DNA from 2 places in the Labrys sp. E2SS-1L genome. Region 1 is predicted to be linked to the other one. Evidence: predicted binding sites of a transcription regulator. Region 1 holds the regulator's gene; the other holds the start of a gene.
The links. Region 1 encodes PhoB, which activates phosphate uptake and scavenging genes when phosphate is short. Its sites were predicted from a motif close to TGTCATNNANCTGTCAT; they were not measured.
Positions count from the first base shown of each region.

Region 1 (7,833 bases):
AGGATCCGGAGGTCGAACTCGAGGAAACGCTGGGCATCTATGCCGAGCTGGTCAAGGACGGCAAGGTGCGGGTGATCGGTAATTCCAATCATAGCGCCAATACCATGTTCAAGGCGCTGGCGATCAGCACCAAGGAGATGTGGCCGCGTTTCGAGAACCTGCAGACGCAATATAATCTCTATGATCGCTCCGGTTATGAGCGCGAGCTCGAGGCTTTCTGTCTCAAGAACGAGATTGGCGTGACCAGCTATTTCTCACTGGCCAAGGGCTTCCTGTCCGGCAAATATCGCAGCGAAGCCGATTTCGCCAAGAGCAATGCGCGTGGCGGCGACATGGGCACCTACCTCAACGAGCGTGGCCTGCGCATCCTCGCCGCCCTGGACGCGGTGGCCGAGGCCAAGAACGCCACGCCCGCCCAAGTCGCCATTGCCTGGCTGATTGCAAGGCCCGGTATCGTCGCTCCGATCGCCAGCGCCACCAGCGTCGAGCAGCTCTCCGACCTGATCAAGGCGACCGAGCTCAATCTTGGTTCGGCCGAGATCGAGCAGCTCACCAAGGCGAGCGCATAATTTTCCTGTCGCTGTCGAAAGCGAACGGGATGGCGCGTCATTGTCATGCCGGCGCATCATGCGCCGGCGGAGACAGGAGGAACCCATGCAGTTCGCAATTCTGATCTACAGCAGCGAAGAAGCCATGCTGAAGGCGGATCCCGCCAACAAGCAGCAGATCCTAGCGGCCTATCAGGCCTATACGCAGGCGCTCCAGTCGGCCGGTGCCCTCGGCCCCTGGAGCCGCCTGCGCCCGACGGCTTCGGCCACCACCGTGCGCATCGCCGACGGCAAGACCCAGGTGCTCAACGGGCCCTTCGCCGACACACGCGAGCAGCTCGGCGGCTTCTATATCATCGACGTGCCGGACCTGGATGCCGCGATCGGCTGGGCGGCGCGCTGCCCGAGCGCCGCCATCGGGACCATCGAGGTCCGGCCGATATGGGACCCGAAGGACTATTGAGCGAACGGCCCGAGCCGGTGTCTTCAGCCCCCGCAGCCGAGCTTGCCGAAATCGTGGCGCGACGCAGCTATGGCCGGCTCGTCGCTCTTCTCGCGGCGCGCTCGGGCGACATTGCGGGGGCCGAGGATGCCCTGGCCGACGCCTTTGCTGCGGCCATGGAACATTGGCCGGCGGGCGGCGTGCCCGTCAATCCCGAAGCCTGGCTGCTGACCGCGGCCCGGCGCCGCCAGATCGATGCGGCCCGCCGCGCCAGGCTGCGCGGCGAAAAGGCGGACGAGGTCAGCCGCCATGTCGAGGCCCTCGCCTCGGAGCAGGGCGAGCGGCATGCCGTGCCCGATGAGCGCCTGCGCCTGATGTTCGCCTGCGCCCATCCCTCCCTCGATGCCACCGTGCGTGCGCCCCTGATCCTGCAGGTGATATTGGGGTTCGATGCCGGCGCGATCGCCAGCGCCTTCCTGGTCTCGCCCGTGGCGATGAGCCAGAGACTGGTGCGGGCCAAGGCCAAGATCAAGCAAGCCGGCATCCCCTTCCGCATCCCGGAGCCCGACGAGTTGCCCGGCCGTCTCGACGCGGTGCTGGAGGCCGTTTATGCCGTCTATGCCGAAGGCTGGGCCGATCCGGAAGGGGCTCATGCCCGCGAGCGCAATCTGTCGACGGAGGGTATCTGGCTCGGCCGGCTGCTCGCCTCGCTCCTGCCCGGCGAGCCGGAAGTGCTGGGACTGCTGGCCCTGATGCTGCACGCCGAAGCGCGGCGGGCGGCGCGCCGCGGCCAGGGCGGCGATTATATTCCGCTGGAGCAGCAGGACACCACGCTCTGGGATGCGGGACTGATCGAGGAGGCCGAGGCCTTGCTTGCCCGGGCCGGCCAGGTCCGCCAGATCGGCCGCTATCAGCTGGAAGCCGCGCTGCAATCGGCCCATGCGCATCGACGCATCTGCGCGACGACGGACTGGGCCGCGATCGTCACATTGTATGAAGCCCTGGTTCTGCTGACAGCTTCTCCAGTGGCCGCCATCAACCGGGCCGTGGCGCTCGCCCGCCTCATGGGGCCGCAGGCTGGTCTGGCTGCACTTGACGAGGTCGCCGGTGACGGACGCATCGTCGATTACCAGCCCTATTGGGCCGCGCGTGCGGACTTGCTGGTGCGGGCCGCCAGACCGGAGGAGGCCCGCAATGCCTATTTGCGGGCGATCGGCCTGGAGAGCGATCCGGCCATCCGCCGCTATCTGCAGGCACGCCTGGCGGATTTGGCGGCGTGACTGCGCGGCGAGGGAGGAGGGCGGATATCGTCGCCCACTCTTGCTCTCTACGTCGCGCAGCCCCTAACCCTCTCCCCGTAGGAGCGTGGTGAGGGCGCAACGCAGCCTTGGCGAAGCGGAGCGAGCGGGCAATGCCCACGAAACGCGCTCAGGATTGCTTGGCGAAGGTCTCGTCGAAGGAATAGCCGGCACCGCGCACGGTGCGGATCGGATCGATCTCGCGCGTGCGGTTCATCGCCTTGCGCAGGCGGCCGACATGCACGTCGACCGTGCGCTCGTCGATATAGACGTCGCGGCCCCAGACGCTGTCGAGCAACTGCTCGCGCGCGAAGACGCGTCCCGGTGCCTGCATCAGGAATTCGAGCAGGCGGAACTCGGTCGGGCCGAGGCGGATCTCGCGATTGCCGCGATGGACGCGCTTGGTCTCGCGGTCGAGGGAGATGTCGCCGGCCTTGAGCAGGGAGGCGACGTGATCGGGCTTGGCCCGGCGCAGCAGGGCACGCACGCGGGCCGAGAGCTCGGGCACGGAGAAGGGCTTGACGACATAGTCGTCGGCGCCGGTGGCCAGCCCCCGCACGCGTTCGGTTTCCTCGCCGCGCGCCGTGAGCATGATCACCGGCAGGCGCTCGGTTTCCGGGCGCATGCGAATGCGCCGGCACAATTCGATGCCGGACAGGCCCGGCAACATCCAGTCGAGCAGAACCAGGTCCGGCACGCTTTCGCGCAAGCGGATCTCGGCGTCGTCTCCGCGTGCGACACTATCCACCTCATAGCCTTCGGCTTCGAGATTGTAGCGCAGCAGCAGGGTCAGCGCTTCTTCGTCCTCGACGATCAGAACCTTGGGAGGCATGGCCTATCCCTTGTTATTTAGCCGGCACAGGAAGGTCGACGAGATCGGTGCTGTTGTCCGCCTTGGGCCGCTCTCCGGCCGGCGATTCACCGGTCACGAGATAGTGGACCGTCTCGGCGATGTTGGTGGCGTGGTCACCGATGCGCTCGATGTTCTTGGCGCAGAACAGCAGATGGGTGCAGAAGCCGATATTGCGCGGATCTTCCATCATGTAGGTCAGCAATTCGCGGAACAGCGAGGTATACATCGCATCGATCTCGCCGTCCGAGCGCCAGACCGAGAGGGCTTCCTCGACATTGCGTTGGGCGAAGGCGTCGAGCACCTGCTTGAGCTGCTCGAGTACCAGGTCGGCCATGTGGTCGAAACCGCCGAAGAGCTGGGCCGGCTGGGCGTGACTGTGGATGGCCACCACGCGCTTGGCGACATTCTTGCCGAGGTCGCCGATCCGCTCGAGGTCATTGGCCACCCGCAGGGCCGAGACGATCTCGCGCAGGTCGAGAGCCAGCGGCTGGCGCTTGGCGATGATCAGGATGGCCCTGTCCTCGACCTGGCGCTGCAACTTGTCGATCGCGGCGTCGAGATCGATCACCGCCTTGGCGCGCTGGGTGTCGCGCTTGAGCAGGGCTTCGACGCTGTCGGCTACGCTCTTCTCGGCATAGCCACCCATTTCGGCGATCATGTTGCGCAGCTCGCGCAGTTCCTGGTCGAAGGATGTAACGATATGGTCGGACATGCCGCCTCCAAATGAATTCGACGCTGGCCGAGGGATCAGCCGAAGCGGCCGGTGATGTAATCCTGCGTACGGCTGTCGTTCGGGGTGGTGAACATCTTGTTGGTCTGGCCGACTTCGATGAGGTCGCCCAGATAGAAGAAGGCCGTCACATCCGCGCAGCGCGCCGCTTGCTGCATATTGTGCGTGACGATCACGATGGTGAAGTCTCGCTTCAATTCGTCGATCAATTCCTCGATCTTGGCGGTCGAGATCGGATCGAGCGCGGAGGTCGGCTCGTCCAGCAGGACGACTTCGGGCTTCACCGCGATGGTACGGGCGATGCACAGGCGCTGCTGCTGGCCGCCGGACATGCCTAGGGCTGAAGCGTGCAGGCGGTCCTTGACCTCGTTCCACAAGGCGGCCTTGGTCAGGCACCATTCGACACGCTGGTCCATCTCCGCCTTGGAGATGGATTCATGCAGCCGCACGCCGAAGGCGATGTTGTCGTAGATCGACATCGGGAAGGGCGTGGGCTTCTGGAACACCATGCCGATGCGGGCGCGCAGCACCGCCGGGTCGATCTCCTTGCCGATGACGTTCTGGCCGTCGAGCAGCACGCGGCCCTTGGCGGTCTGCCCCGGATAGAGGTCGTACATGCGGTTGAGCACGCGCAGCAGAGTCGACTTGCCGCAGCCGGAGGGACCGATCATGGCGGTGACCTGCCGGTCGATCATGTCGAGATTGATGGCCTTGAGCGCATGCTTCTCGCCATAATAGAAGTCGAGATTCTCGACCTTGAGCTTCACGGCGGCGGCTGGATCGGCGAGGGGGCGTTCGGCAACCGCGATGGAGGCTTGGGGGGTAGCGGACATGGGAGCACTCATTTCTTGGGAGCGAGCACGAAGCGGGTCAGGATATTGAGCGCCAACACGCCGGCGGTGATGAGGAGGGCGCCGCTCCAGGCCACCGAGACGGCCTTGGGATCGGGATAGGGCGCGAGCTGGTAGATGGCAGCCGGCAAGCTGGCAAAGGCATTGCCGAGATTGAGCGACCAGTTGGAATTGCCAAAGGCCGTGAGCAGCAGCGGTGCGGTCTCGCCGGCGGCGCGGGCCAGGGCCAGCAGGATGCCGGTAACGATACCGGTGCGAGCCGAGCGCCAGGTCACGAAGGTGATGACCTTCCACATCGGCGATCCCAGGGCAAAGGCGGCTTCACGCAGGCTGATCGGCACCAGCGCCAGCATGTCCTCGGTGGTGCGCACGACCACCGGCAGGATGATGATGGCCAGCGCCACCACACCGGCCCAGCCGGAGAACCCGCCTGTCGCCACCACGATCATCTGGTAGACGAACAGGCCGATCAGGATGGACGGCGCCGAGAGCAGGATGTCGTTGATGAAGCGCACCGCATCGGCGAATTTGCTGCCGCGGCCGGCCTCGGCCAGGAAGGTGCCGGCCATGATGCCGATCGGCGCACCGATCAGGAGGGCGAGCAGTACCATGACGAGAGAGCCGACGATGGCATTGCGCAGGCCGCCATCGGCCATGTCCTTGGTGAAGAGGTCCATGGTCAGCGAGGGCAGACCCTCGCGCAGCAGCGTGAACAGGATCCAGGCCAGCGCCAGCAGGGAGATCGCGGCAAAGCTGATCGAGACGACCTTGTAGGCATAGTCGAGGGCGCGGCGGCGGGCGAGACGGGCGCTGCTTTGGGCGAGATGGGCCATGATGCTCTCCCTTACTTGGCGTTGGTGCGCACGAGCATGCGGGAGATCGCAAGCACGATGAAGGAAATCACGAAGAGCACGAAGCCCAGCTCCAGCAGCGACTGGCTGCGCAGCGAGCCGGCCGGCGCGTCCGGGAATTCGTTGGCGATGGTGGAGGCGATGGTCGCGCCCGAGGAGAACAGCGAGGCCGATATTCGGTTGGCGTTGCCGATCACGAAGGTCACCGCCATCGTCTCGCCCAAAGCGCGGCCGAAGCCGAGCATGACGGCGCCGACCAGCGCCGTGCGGCCATAGGGCACCGAGACGTTGCGGAAGACTTCATAGGTGGTGGCACCGACGCCATAGGCCGATTCCTTCAGCATGGCGGGCACCGATTCGAGGATCTCGACGAACATCGCGGTGATGAAGGGAATGATCATCAGGGCCAGGATGATGCCGGCCGTGAGCATGCCGGCGCCGTTGGTGGGGCCCTTGAACAGATAGCCGAGCACCGGCACGTGCGAGAGGACGGAGATGATCGGCGGGTAGATCGTCTGGGCCAGGATCGGCGCCACGATCAGCGACCCCCACATGCCGAAGATGATCGACGGCACGGCCGCCAGGAGCTGGATGGCGATGCCGATCGGTCGCCGCACGCTCTGGGGCGCGATCTCCGTGAGGAAGAAGGCGATGCCGAAGGACATCGGCAAGGCAATGATCAAAGCGAGAATGCCGGTGAACAGCGTGCCGTAGATCATGACGCCGGCGCCGAATTTCTCGGTGACGGGGTTCCAGGCGGTGGACCAGTAGAAGCTCGGCCCGAAATGGGCCAGCGCCGGCCAGCCGCCATAGAAGAGCAGCACGACGATCGAGCAGAGCAGGATCAGCACGAGGGAGCCGCAGCCATAGAGGGCGGCCTTGAAGATGGGATCCAGGTTGGCGCCCGGAACCGTCTTGGCCCCGGGCGAGGGAGAACCCTGCGCGACCTTTGCGGCCGAGTTGGATGCGTCCAGCGAGGAGTCGGCTACGGCGCTCATGGCGATGTTCCAGCCTGTGATTCGATCAGGGACGACGACCCGGCGCAGAACTGCGCCGGGTCGGGGGTTCAGCTTATTCGTAGACGGCCTTGCCGTCGGCAGCCTTCACTTCGCTCTTCCAGGCGGTGCGAACGGTATCGATCACCTCCTTGGGCAGCGGGATGTAGTGCAGCTTCTCGGCCGTCGCGCCGCCATCCTTGTAGGCCCAGTCGAAGAACTTCATGACTTCGGCCGACTGCTTGGCGTCCTTGGGATCCTTCGGCAGCAGGATGAAAGTGGTGGAAACGATCGGCCAGGAGGTTTCTCCGCCGACGTCGATCATCGAGACGGCGAAGTCCTTGGCACCCTTCCAATCGGCCTTGGCGGCTGCGGCCTGGAACGCAGGAACGGTCGGCTTGACGACCTTGCCGTCCTTGTTCTGCAACTGCGTGGTGGTCAGGCTGTTGTTGGCGGCATAGACATATTCGACATAGCCGATGGCGCCTTGGGTGTTCTTCACGGCGCCGGCGACGCCGTCATTGCCCTTGGCACCCGAACCGGTCGACCACTGCACCGAGGTGGCGGCGCCGATATTGCTCTTCCAGTCGGGGCTCACGGCCGAAAGATAGGACGTGAAGACATAGGTCGTGCCCGAGCCGTCGGCGCGGTAGACCGGGGCGATGTCGAGATCGGGGAGCTTCACATCCTTGTTGAGCTCGGCGATCTTCGGATCGTTCCACTTGGTGATCTTGCCCTGGTAGATGTCGGCGATGATCGCGCCGGTCAGCGTGAGCTGATCGGCGGATACACCCTCGATGTTCACGATCGGCACGATGGCGCCGATGACGGTCGGGAACTGCAGCAGCTTGGCGGCGGTCAGCTTGTCGGTGGCCATCGGAGCATCGGAAGCGCCGAAATCGACAGTGCGGTTGGTGATCTGGGTCTGGCCGCCGCCCGAACCGATCGCCTGGTAGTTCAGCGCGGTGCCGGTCTTGGCTTTGAAATCGCTACCCCAGGCATTGTAGACCGGGGCGGGGAAGGTGCCACCGGCGCCGGTGATGTCGGCAGCGAAGGCGGCGGTCGCGGCGATCGTGCTGGACAGGGCTACCGAAGCGGCGAGCGCGAGGAAGGAAAGCTTCACGGTCTATCTCCGTTGTTCTCTGGACAGGCGCTACGATCGTTTACCGGTCGGCAACCCTGTCTACGGCGCGACTCCTAACAAGCCGGCAGCAACGGTTCTATGACAGTTAGGCTATCGTTTTATGACAAATAAAACCGTTATA
Region 1 is NZ_CP172712.1:1,766,296-1,774,128, forward strand. Features, by position in the region: gene ACIGJE_RS08095 (aldo/keto reductase) at 1-569, shown strand, start outside; gene ACIGJE_RS08100 (YciI family protein) at 655-1,011, shown strand; gene ACIGJE_RS08105 (RNA polymerase sigma factor) at 1,008-2,270, shown strand; gene phoB (phosphate regulon transcriptional regulator PhoB) at 2,419-3,120, opposite strand; gene phoU (phosphate signaling complex protein PhoU) at 3,134-3,853, opposite strand; gene pstB (phosphate ABC transporter ATP-binding protein PstB) at 3,889-4,716, opposite strand; gene pstA (phosphate ABC transporter permease PstA) at 4,713-5,555, opposite strand; gene pstC (phosphate ABC transporter permease subunit PstC) at 5,567-6,571, opposite strand; gene pstS (phosphate ABC transporter substrate-binding protein PstS) at 6,645-7,691, opposite strand.

Region 2 (7,833 bases), 2.6 Mb from region 1:
AAGCCTGGCCCGGCCAGATCTGATGCGGCAATTTCGGCGGGTGGGGCTTCCTATGTCTTCGCCATCAGCTGGCAGGCCGCCTTTTGCGAGGGGCTGCCCGACAAGACAGAGTGCCGTACGCAAACCGCCGATCGCTATGACGCCAGCCATTTCACGCTGCACGGGCTCTGGCCGCAGCCGCGCGGCAATGCCTATTGCGGCGTGGCGCGGCGCGATATCGAGGCTGACAAGGCCCATCGCTGGGAGGACCTGCCCGAGCCCCAGCTCGAGCCGGCGACCCGTACGGCCCTGGAGAAAGCCATGCCGGGCACCGCCTCCTTCCTCGATCGACACGAATGGATCGAGCATGGCACCTGCTTCTTCGAGAAATCGGCCGATGCCTATTTCCGCCGCTCGGTGGCTCTGATCGGCGAGATCAACGCCTCGCCCGTCCAGAAGTTGTTCGCCGACAATGTCGGCAAGGAAATCGACACCAGCCAGATTCGCAGCGCCTTCGACCAGGGTTTCGGTGCGGGGGCCGGCGAGCGGGTGCGCTTTGCCTGCAAGCGTGACGGCAGCCGCAGCATCATCGTGGAAATGACAATCGGCTTGCGCGGCGAGGTCAAGGACGGTGCCAAGCTGGCCGACCTGATCGCCGGCGCCTCGCCGACGGATCAGGGCTGCAAGGCCGGTATCGTCGATCCGGTCGGACTGCAGTGAGGGCCGGCCTTGGAGACGGAACTCTATCTACCGGTCAAGGCCTTCCTGGAGTCGCTTGATTTTGCGGTGAAAGGCGAGATCGGCGGCTGTGATGTCCTGGCCCTGCGCGAAGGCGAGCCGCCGGTGGCGGTGATCTGCGAGCTCAAGCAGAGCTTCAACCTGGAACTGGTGCTGCAAGGCGTCGACAGGGCCGGAGCCTGCGACGAGATCTGGCTTGCGGCCCGTCTCTCCCTACGCGGCAAGGGGCGCGAGAGCGATGCGCGTTTCCGCAATCTCTGCCGCCGTCTCGGCTTTGGATTGCTGGGGGTGTCCGATAGCGGGGAGGTGCAGATCATCGTCACGCCTGAGGCGCCGTTCCCGCGCCGCGATCCCAAGCGCCGTTCCCGCCTGTTGAGAGAGCACCGCAAGCGCCAGGGCGATCCTGTCGTCGGCGGCTCGACCCGTGCGCCGCAGATGACGGCCTATCGCCAGCAGGCGCTGGCCTGTGCCGCCGCACTGGTGGTGGCACCGCAACGCCGGCGGGACCTCGCCAAGACCGTGCCCGACGCCCCGAAGATCCTGCAGGGCAATGTCTACGGCTGGTTCGAGCGGGTCGAGAAAGGCATCTACGGCCTGACATCCGCAGGCCGTGAAGCCCTGGAGCGTTGGCCGCAGACTTGCCCATGACGAAATGAGGGGCGGGCCCCTTACACGAAGGGCGTGAAAATGTCGGGGCGTGGCGGCAGCAGGCGGCGGAAATAGGCCCGGCCTTCTTCCGAGACGGCGTTGGCGCCTGTGAAGAAGCTGTCGGGCATGTGACGGGTGCGCCCGGCGACCTGGTCGAGGGCGACAATGCGCGGCGAGGTATGCTTGCCGTCATGGTGCAGCACCACCGAGCCCGAGCCGGTAAAGGCGCTCTGGGCCGCGAAGGCACCGGCCTCGAAGGCTTCCTTGGCATCGGTCTCGTCGATGATGCCGATATAGCCCCGCGGCAGATAGCCCAGCGTGTCGACACGGGCGCGCGCTTTGGGGAAGCGCTGCTTCAAGGCCTTCTGGATCTCGATGCCGAGATCGCCGCCGGTGAGCTGCACATTGCCATGGGCGTCACGCTCGACCGTGCCGGCGGCGAGTGCCTCGGCGAGGGGACGGCCAGCCTCGTCCTGGACGCCTTCCGACATCGAGACGATGCAGCGGCCGATACGGGTGTAGACCATGTTGACGTCATCGAGGAACTGCTCGACCGAGAAGGGCTTTTCGGGCGTGTAGATCAGATGGGGGGCGTCCTCCGGGCCCTGCTGCCAGCCGGCAGCCGCGGCGCTGAGGAAGCCTGCATGCCGGCCCATGACGATGGCGACATAAATGCCCGGCATCGCCCGGAAATCGAGATCCATGCTGACGAAGGCATTGGCGACGAAAGCGGCCGCCGAGATGAAGCCCGGTACGTGGTCGTTCTCCATCAGGTCGTTGTCGATCGTCTTGGGGGCGTGCACGAAGCTGCAGGAACCGGTCGACTGCTGGCGCAGGAGATCGAGCGTGCCGGCCGTGTCATTGCCGCCGATATAGATGAAGCCGCGGGCATCGAGCTTTTCCAGCGCCTGCAGGATGGTCTGGCAATAGGCCGGATCGGGCTTGTCCCGCGTCGAGCCGAGGCCCGAATTCGGGGTGCGGGCCAGGCGCTCGAGATCGCTTTCCGAAAGCGCGGTGAGGTCGACGAGATCGCCGCGCGTCAGCCCCCGGACGCCGTGGCGGGCGCCGAGGATGCGCAGTGACGGGTCGTGCCGGCGGGCGGCAACGATGGCGCCGCAGAGTGTCTGATTGATCACGGCGGTCGGGCCGCCTCCTTGAGCGATGACAATCGACGACATGGAGCCTCCCTGGCAATCTGGTTTCCAGTTGCTTAGCCTCGAAAGCGCCGGTCGGCAACGAGCGACTTGGGTGAGGGAGCGTGAAGTACAGCCGCCATTGCAAACGAAGGCGGCGATGCTTCATTCGGGGGCAAGGCGATCAGGACGTCGGCCTTCCCATCGGCATGCCGACATGCCTTACGCGATGGCGGCGGCATGCCGGCTTTTGTGTTTCGACTCTCTTTCGGCTTGCCATGGGGCGCTCCGACCGGCCGCGCAGATGCCTGGATGTCGCCGATATGCCAATGGGTTGGCGGCGTTGCGCACGGCATCGAAACCGCGAATGGATTTTGCGGTGGGAAGCGCTCCATCCGCTGTCAGTTCGATGGGATTCAGGCCTTGACAATACAGCCCCGCAATGGAATGAATTTTCTATAATTAAAAAAAATGATCTATTAATCTCGCCCTCGGGATTGAAAGAAATCAATGGTGGTTTCGCTACGTCGGAATTGGGGCAATGCACCGAAGCGAACGCAGGGAGAAGCCGAGGGTAAACCCTGCAACCATATTACCTGTCATATTTGCTTCATTTCTTCGTCATTGAGGCGCAACCAGTGAAGTCTTAAACGACGCCGTCCTTTTAAGAAGCGGCGCATCCTGAGGGAGTATGTGATGAAGTTGAGCGTTCTGGCTTCGGCCGTGGTTCTTCTGGCCAGTGTATCCACCGGGGCCGTCGCGGCCACCGACATCCAGTGGTGGCATGCGATGACGGGGGCCAACAACGACCGCATCGTCAAGCTGGCCAATGATTTCAATGCCAGCCAGAGCGACTATCGGATCGTTCCCGCCTACAAGGGTTCCTATCCCGATACGATGAATGCCGGCATTGCCGCGTTCCGGGCCGGCAATGCGCCCGATATCCTGCAGGTCTTCGAAGTCGGTACCGCCACCATGATGGCGGCCAAGGGCGCGATCAAGCCCGTCTACCAGCTGATGAAGGATGCGGGCGAGCCCTTCGACCAAAAGTCCTACCTGCCTGCCGTCACCGGTTATTATTCCAATGCCAAGGGCGAGATGCTGTCCTTTCCCTTCAACTCCTCGACCATGGTGATGTGGGTCAACGAGGATGCGCTGAAGAAGGCCAATCTGACGGCGGCACCCAAGACCTGGCCGGAGGCTTTCGAGGCGGCCAAGAAGCTGAAGGCAGCCGGTTACGCCACCTGCGGCATTTCCACGGCCTGGACCACCTGGGCCAATATCGAGGAGCTGTCGGCCTGGCACAACGTGCCGCTGTCGACCAAGGCCAACGGCTTGGATGGCTTCGATACCGAATTGAAGTTCAACAATCCGGTGGTGGTGAAGCATCTGGAAAACCTGGTCGAGGCCCAGAAGGACAAGACCTTCGACTATTCCGGCCGCACCAATCAGGGCGAGGGGCGCTTCACCTCGGGCGAATGCCCGCTGTTCCTGACCTCCTCGGCCTTCCTGGGCAACGTCAAGGCCAACGCCAAGTTCAAATATTCGGTGGCGCCGATGCCCTATTATCCCGATGTGCAGGGCGCGCCGCAGAACTCGATCATCGGCGGCGCTTCGCTGTGGGTGATGGGCGGCAAGTCGGACGAATCCTATAAGGGCATCGCCAAGTTCCTGACCTATCTGTCGAAGCCCGACGTGCAGGCCTGGTGGGCCCAGGAGACCGGCTATCTGCCGATCACCCCGGCTGCCTACGAGCTCTCCAAGAAACAGGGCTTCTATGCCAAGGATCCCAACAGCGAAGTCGCCGTGCTGGAGCTGACCAACAAGGCACCGACGGAAAATTCCCGCGGGCTGCGTCTGGGCAACCTCGCCCAGATCCGCGATGTCTGGGCCGAGGAGATCGAGCAGGCCCTGGCCGGCAAGAAAACCGCGCAGGCCGCGATGGACGATGCCGTCCGCCGGGGCGATGCGATCCTGAAGACCTTCGCCCGCACCGCGGGGCGATAACAGGCCCGTAAGCCTTAGCGAAAAGACGCTGACCTTCGTCATGCCCGGGCTTGGCCCGGGCACCCTGTCCAGCACCGTCACTGTCTGGGCTGGGTGCTGGATTGCCGGGTCAAGCCCGGCAATGACAAAGGTCGAGAGCGTTAAAGCATCGCGCCGAAAGGGGTTGCCGGTTTTCGGCAATAGCGATGCGGCCATTAGGATCGACCATGGAAAAACGCTCCGTCTTCTCCGGCAAGACCCTGCCTTGGCTGCTGCTGGCGCCGCAATTGGCGATCACGCTGATCTTCTTCTATTGGCCGGTGCTGCAGGCGATCCGGCAATCCTTCTTCATCGAGGATAGTTTCGGCACCACCTCCGAATTCGTCGGGTTCGAGAATTACCAGCTCCTGTTCCAGCAACCGGAATATTACAAGGCCGTCGGCGTCACCCTGGTATTCGCCGGCCTGGTCTCGGTGCTGTCGCTCGGGCTGGCCTTGATCCTGGCCGTGCAGGCGGACAAGAAGATCAAGGGCGCCTCCTTCTATCGCACCATGCTGGTATGGCCCTATGCGGTGGCGCCGGCGGTGGCTGGCGTGCTCTGGCTCTTCATGTTCCAGCCCTCGCTCGGCCTGGTGGCGCGTGGCCTCAAGCAGCTGGGCCTGCCCTGGGATCCCCTGCTCAACGGCAATCACGCCATGATCCTGGTGGTGCTGGCGGCAACCTGGAAGCAGATCTCCTACAACTTCCTGTTCTTCCTGGCGGGGCTGCAATCGATTCCCAAATCGCTGATCGAGGCGGCGGCCATCGACGGCGCCCGGCCGGCGCGGCGCTTCTGGACCATCATCCTGCCGATGCTGTCGCCCACGACCTTCTTCCTACTCGTCATCAACATCGTCTACGTCTTCTTCGACACGTTCGGCATCATCGATGCGGTGACGCATGGCGGTCCGGCCGGGGAGACCATCACCATGGTGTTCAAGGTCTATAATGACGGCCAGAGCGGCGGCGATCTTGGCGGCTCGGCGGCGCAGTCGGTGATCCTGCTGATCATGGTGATCGCCATGACCACCCTGCAGTTCCGTTTCATCGAGAAGAAAGTGACTTATTGATGATCTGTTTCTCGTTGCTATCGAGAGGAACGGCTCATGGTTGAGAACCGCCGTTTCGGTAACCTTCTGCCCCACGCCATTCTGATCCTGGGCGTACTGGTCCTGGCCTTCCCGGTGTGGCTGGCCTTCGTGGCCTCTACCCATGATGCCACCACCATCATCAACGGTCAGATCGGCGTGCTGCCCGGCCCCGACCTGATCAAGAACTACACCCAGACCCTGTTTCACGGCACGGAGGGGGCTACGCGCGAACCGGTGCTCACCATGCTGACCACCAGCCTGATCATGGCGGTGGCGATCGCGGTGGGTAAGATCGTGATCTCGCTGATCTCGGCCTTCGCCATCGTCTATTTCCGTTTCCGCTTCCGCATGTTCGCCTTCTGGCTGATCTTCATCACCCTGATGCTGCCGGTGGAAGTGCGCATCTATCCCACCTACAAGATCGTTTCCGACCTGCATCTGCTCGATACCTATGCCGGCCTGACCCTGCCCTTGATCGCTTCGGCGACGGCGACCTTGCTGTTCCGCCAGTTCTTCATGACCATTCCGGACGAATTGCTGGAGGCCTCCAAGATCGATGGGGCCGGTCCCTTGAAATTCTTCAAGGACACCGTGCTGCCGCTCTCCATCACCTCGATCGCGGCGATGTTCGTGATCCAGTTCATCTATGGCTGGAACCAGTATTTGTGGCCCTTGCTGATCACCACCCAGGATTCGATGCAGACCATCGTCATCGGCATCCGCAAGATGATCACCACCCAGGACGCCCTGACCGAATGGCAGATCGCCATGGCGACCGCGATCCTCGCCATGCTGCCGCCGGTGGTGGTCGTCGTCGTCATGCAGAAGCTCTTCGTCAAGGGCCTGGTCGAGACCGAGAAGTGAGTAACCGATGGCTCAAGTCGTTCTGAACAACGTCAAGAAGATCTACGACAACGGCTACGAGGCGGTGAAGGGCGTGAGCTTCACCGTGCCGGATGGCGGCTTTTGCGTGCTGGTCGGGCCCTCCGGCTGCGGCAAGTCGACCTTGCTGCGCATGGTGGCCGGGCTGGAGCGCATCTCCTCGGGCGATGTCCACATCGGCGAGCGCCGCGTCAACGAGATCGAGCCGATGGACCGGGATATCGCCATGGTGTTCCAGAATTACGCGCTCTATCCGCATATGTCGGTTTACGACAACATGGCCTATGGCCTGCGCAACCGCAAAACCGCCGAGGGCGAGATCGGCCAGCGGGTGAAGGAAGCGGCCCGCATCCTCGAGCTCAGCGACGACATGCTCAAGCGCAAGCCGCGCCAGCTCTCCGGCGGCCAGCGCCAGCGCGTGGCGATGGGCCGGGCCATCGTGCGTCAGCCGGCCGCCTTCCTGTTCGACGAGCCGCTCTCCAATCTCGACGCCAAGCTGCGCGTGCAGATGCGCGGCGAGATCAAGCAATTGCAGCAGCGCCTGGGCACCACTTCGATCTATGTCACCCACGACCAGCTCGAGGCGATGACCCTGGCCGACGTGCTGGTGGTGCTGAATGGCGGTGAAATCGAGCAGATCGGTGCTCCACTCGAGATCTACCGCAAGCCCGCCTCCACCTTCGTGGCGGCGTTCATCGGCTCGCCCGCCATGAACATCCTGAAAGCGCGGGGGGAGGGCAATACGCTCATTCTCGGGCAGACGCGCCTGACCCTGCCGGGAAAAGTTCCGGGCGAGGTCCTGGTCGGCCTGCGCGCCGAGGACCTGCAGCCGGTCTCAGCCCCGACACCGGGCAGCCTGGCCGTGAAGCTACGCTATGTCGAGGAGCTCGGCGCGCATCGCCTTGTCCATGGCGATATCGACGGGCAGCCAATCGTCGTCGCGCTTGGCATGGAACATGCCGTCGCCGACGACATGCAGTTTGCTGTCGACACGAACATGATTCATCTTTTTGATAATGAAACTCGATTGAGAATCTCGGATTGAATCGCGTATTGATTGAAAGGTAGTCGATGCAGTGTTGGCATCGATTGTCGTGTAATCTTTCGATCATAAAGTTTTTCAGATGAAGAAAGTAAATAAGCTGATATTGGCGATCGCTGCAGGCGTCGCTATAGCACCTTCTTTCGCCTATGCAGGACCTAAGCAAGTAACCGTGCCTCGAGGCAAGCCCTATCCCGTATTGGCCATTGGCATATACGGTGCTGGTACATGCGAAGTTTATCCCGTCAGAGATATCCGTATCGCATCGGGGCCGGCTCATGGTGCCGCGCAACTC
Region 2 is NZ_CP172712.1:4,738,767-4,746,599, reverse strand. Features, by position in the region: gene ACIGJE_RS22165 (ribonuclease T2 family protein) at 1-699, shown strand, start outside; gene ACIGJE_RS22160 (DUF2161 domain-containing phosphodiesterase) at 709-1,365, shown strand; gene ACIGJE_RS22155 (diphosphate--fructose-6-phosphate 1-phosphotransferase) at 1,386-2,543, opposite strand; gene ugpB (sn-glycerol-3-phosphate ABC transporter substrate-binding protein UgpB) at 3,195-4,505, shown strand; gene ugpA (sn-glycerol-3-phosphate ABC transporter permease UgpA) at 4,712-5,593, shown strand; gene ugpE (sn-glycerol-3-phosphate ABC transporter permease UgpE) at 5,630-6,478, shown strand; gene ugpC (sn-glycerol-3-phosphate ABC transporter ATP-binding protein UgpC) at 6,486-7,541, shown strand; gene ACIGJE_RS22130 (hypothetical protein) at 7,621-7,833, shown strand, end outside.
Region 2: a site for PhoB is predicted at 3,096-3,112, ahead of ugpB (sn-glycerol-3-phosphate ABC transporter substrate-binding protein UgpB). Genes of this name have one in related genera too.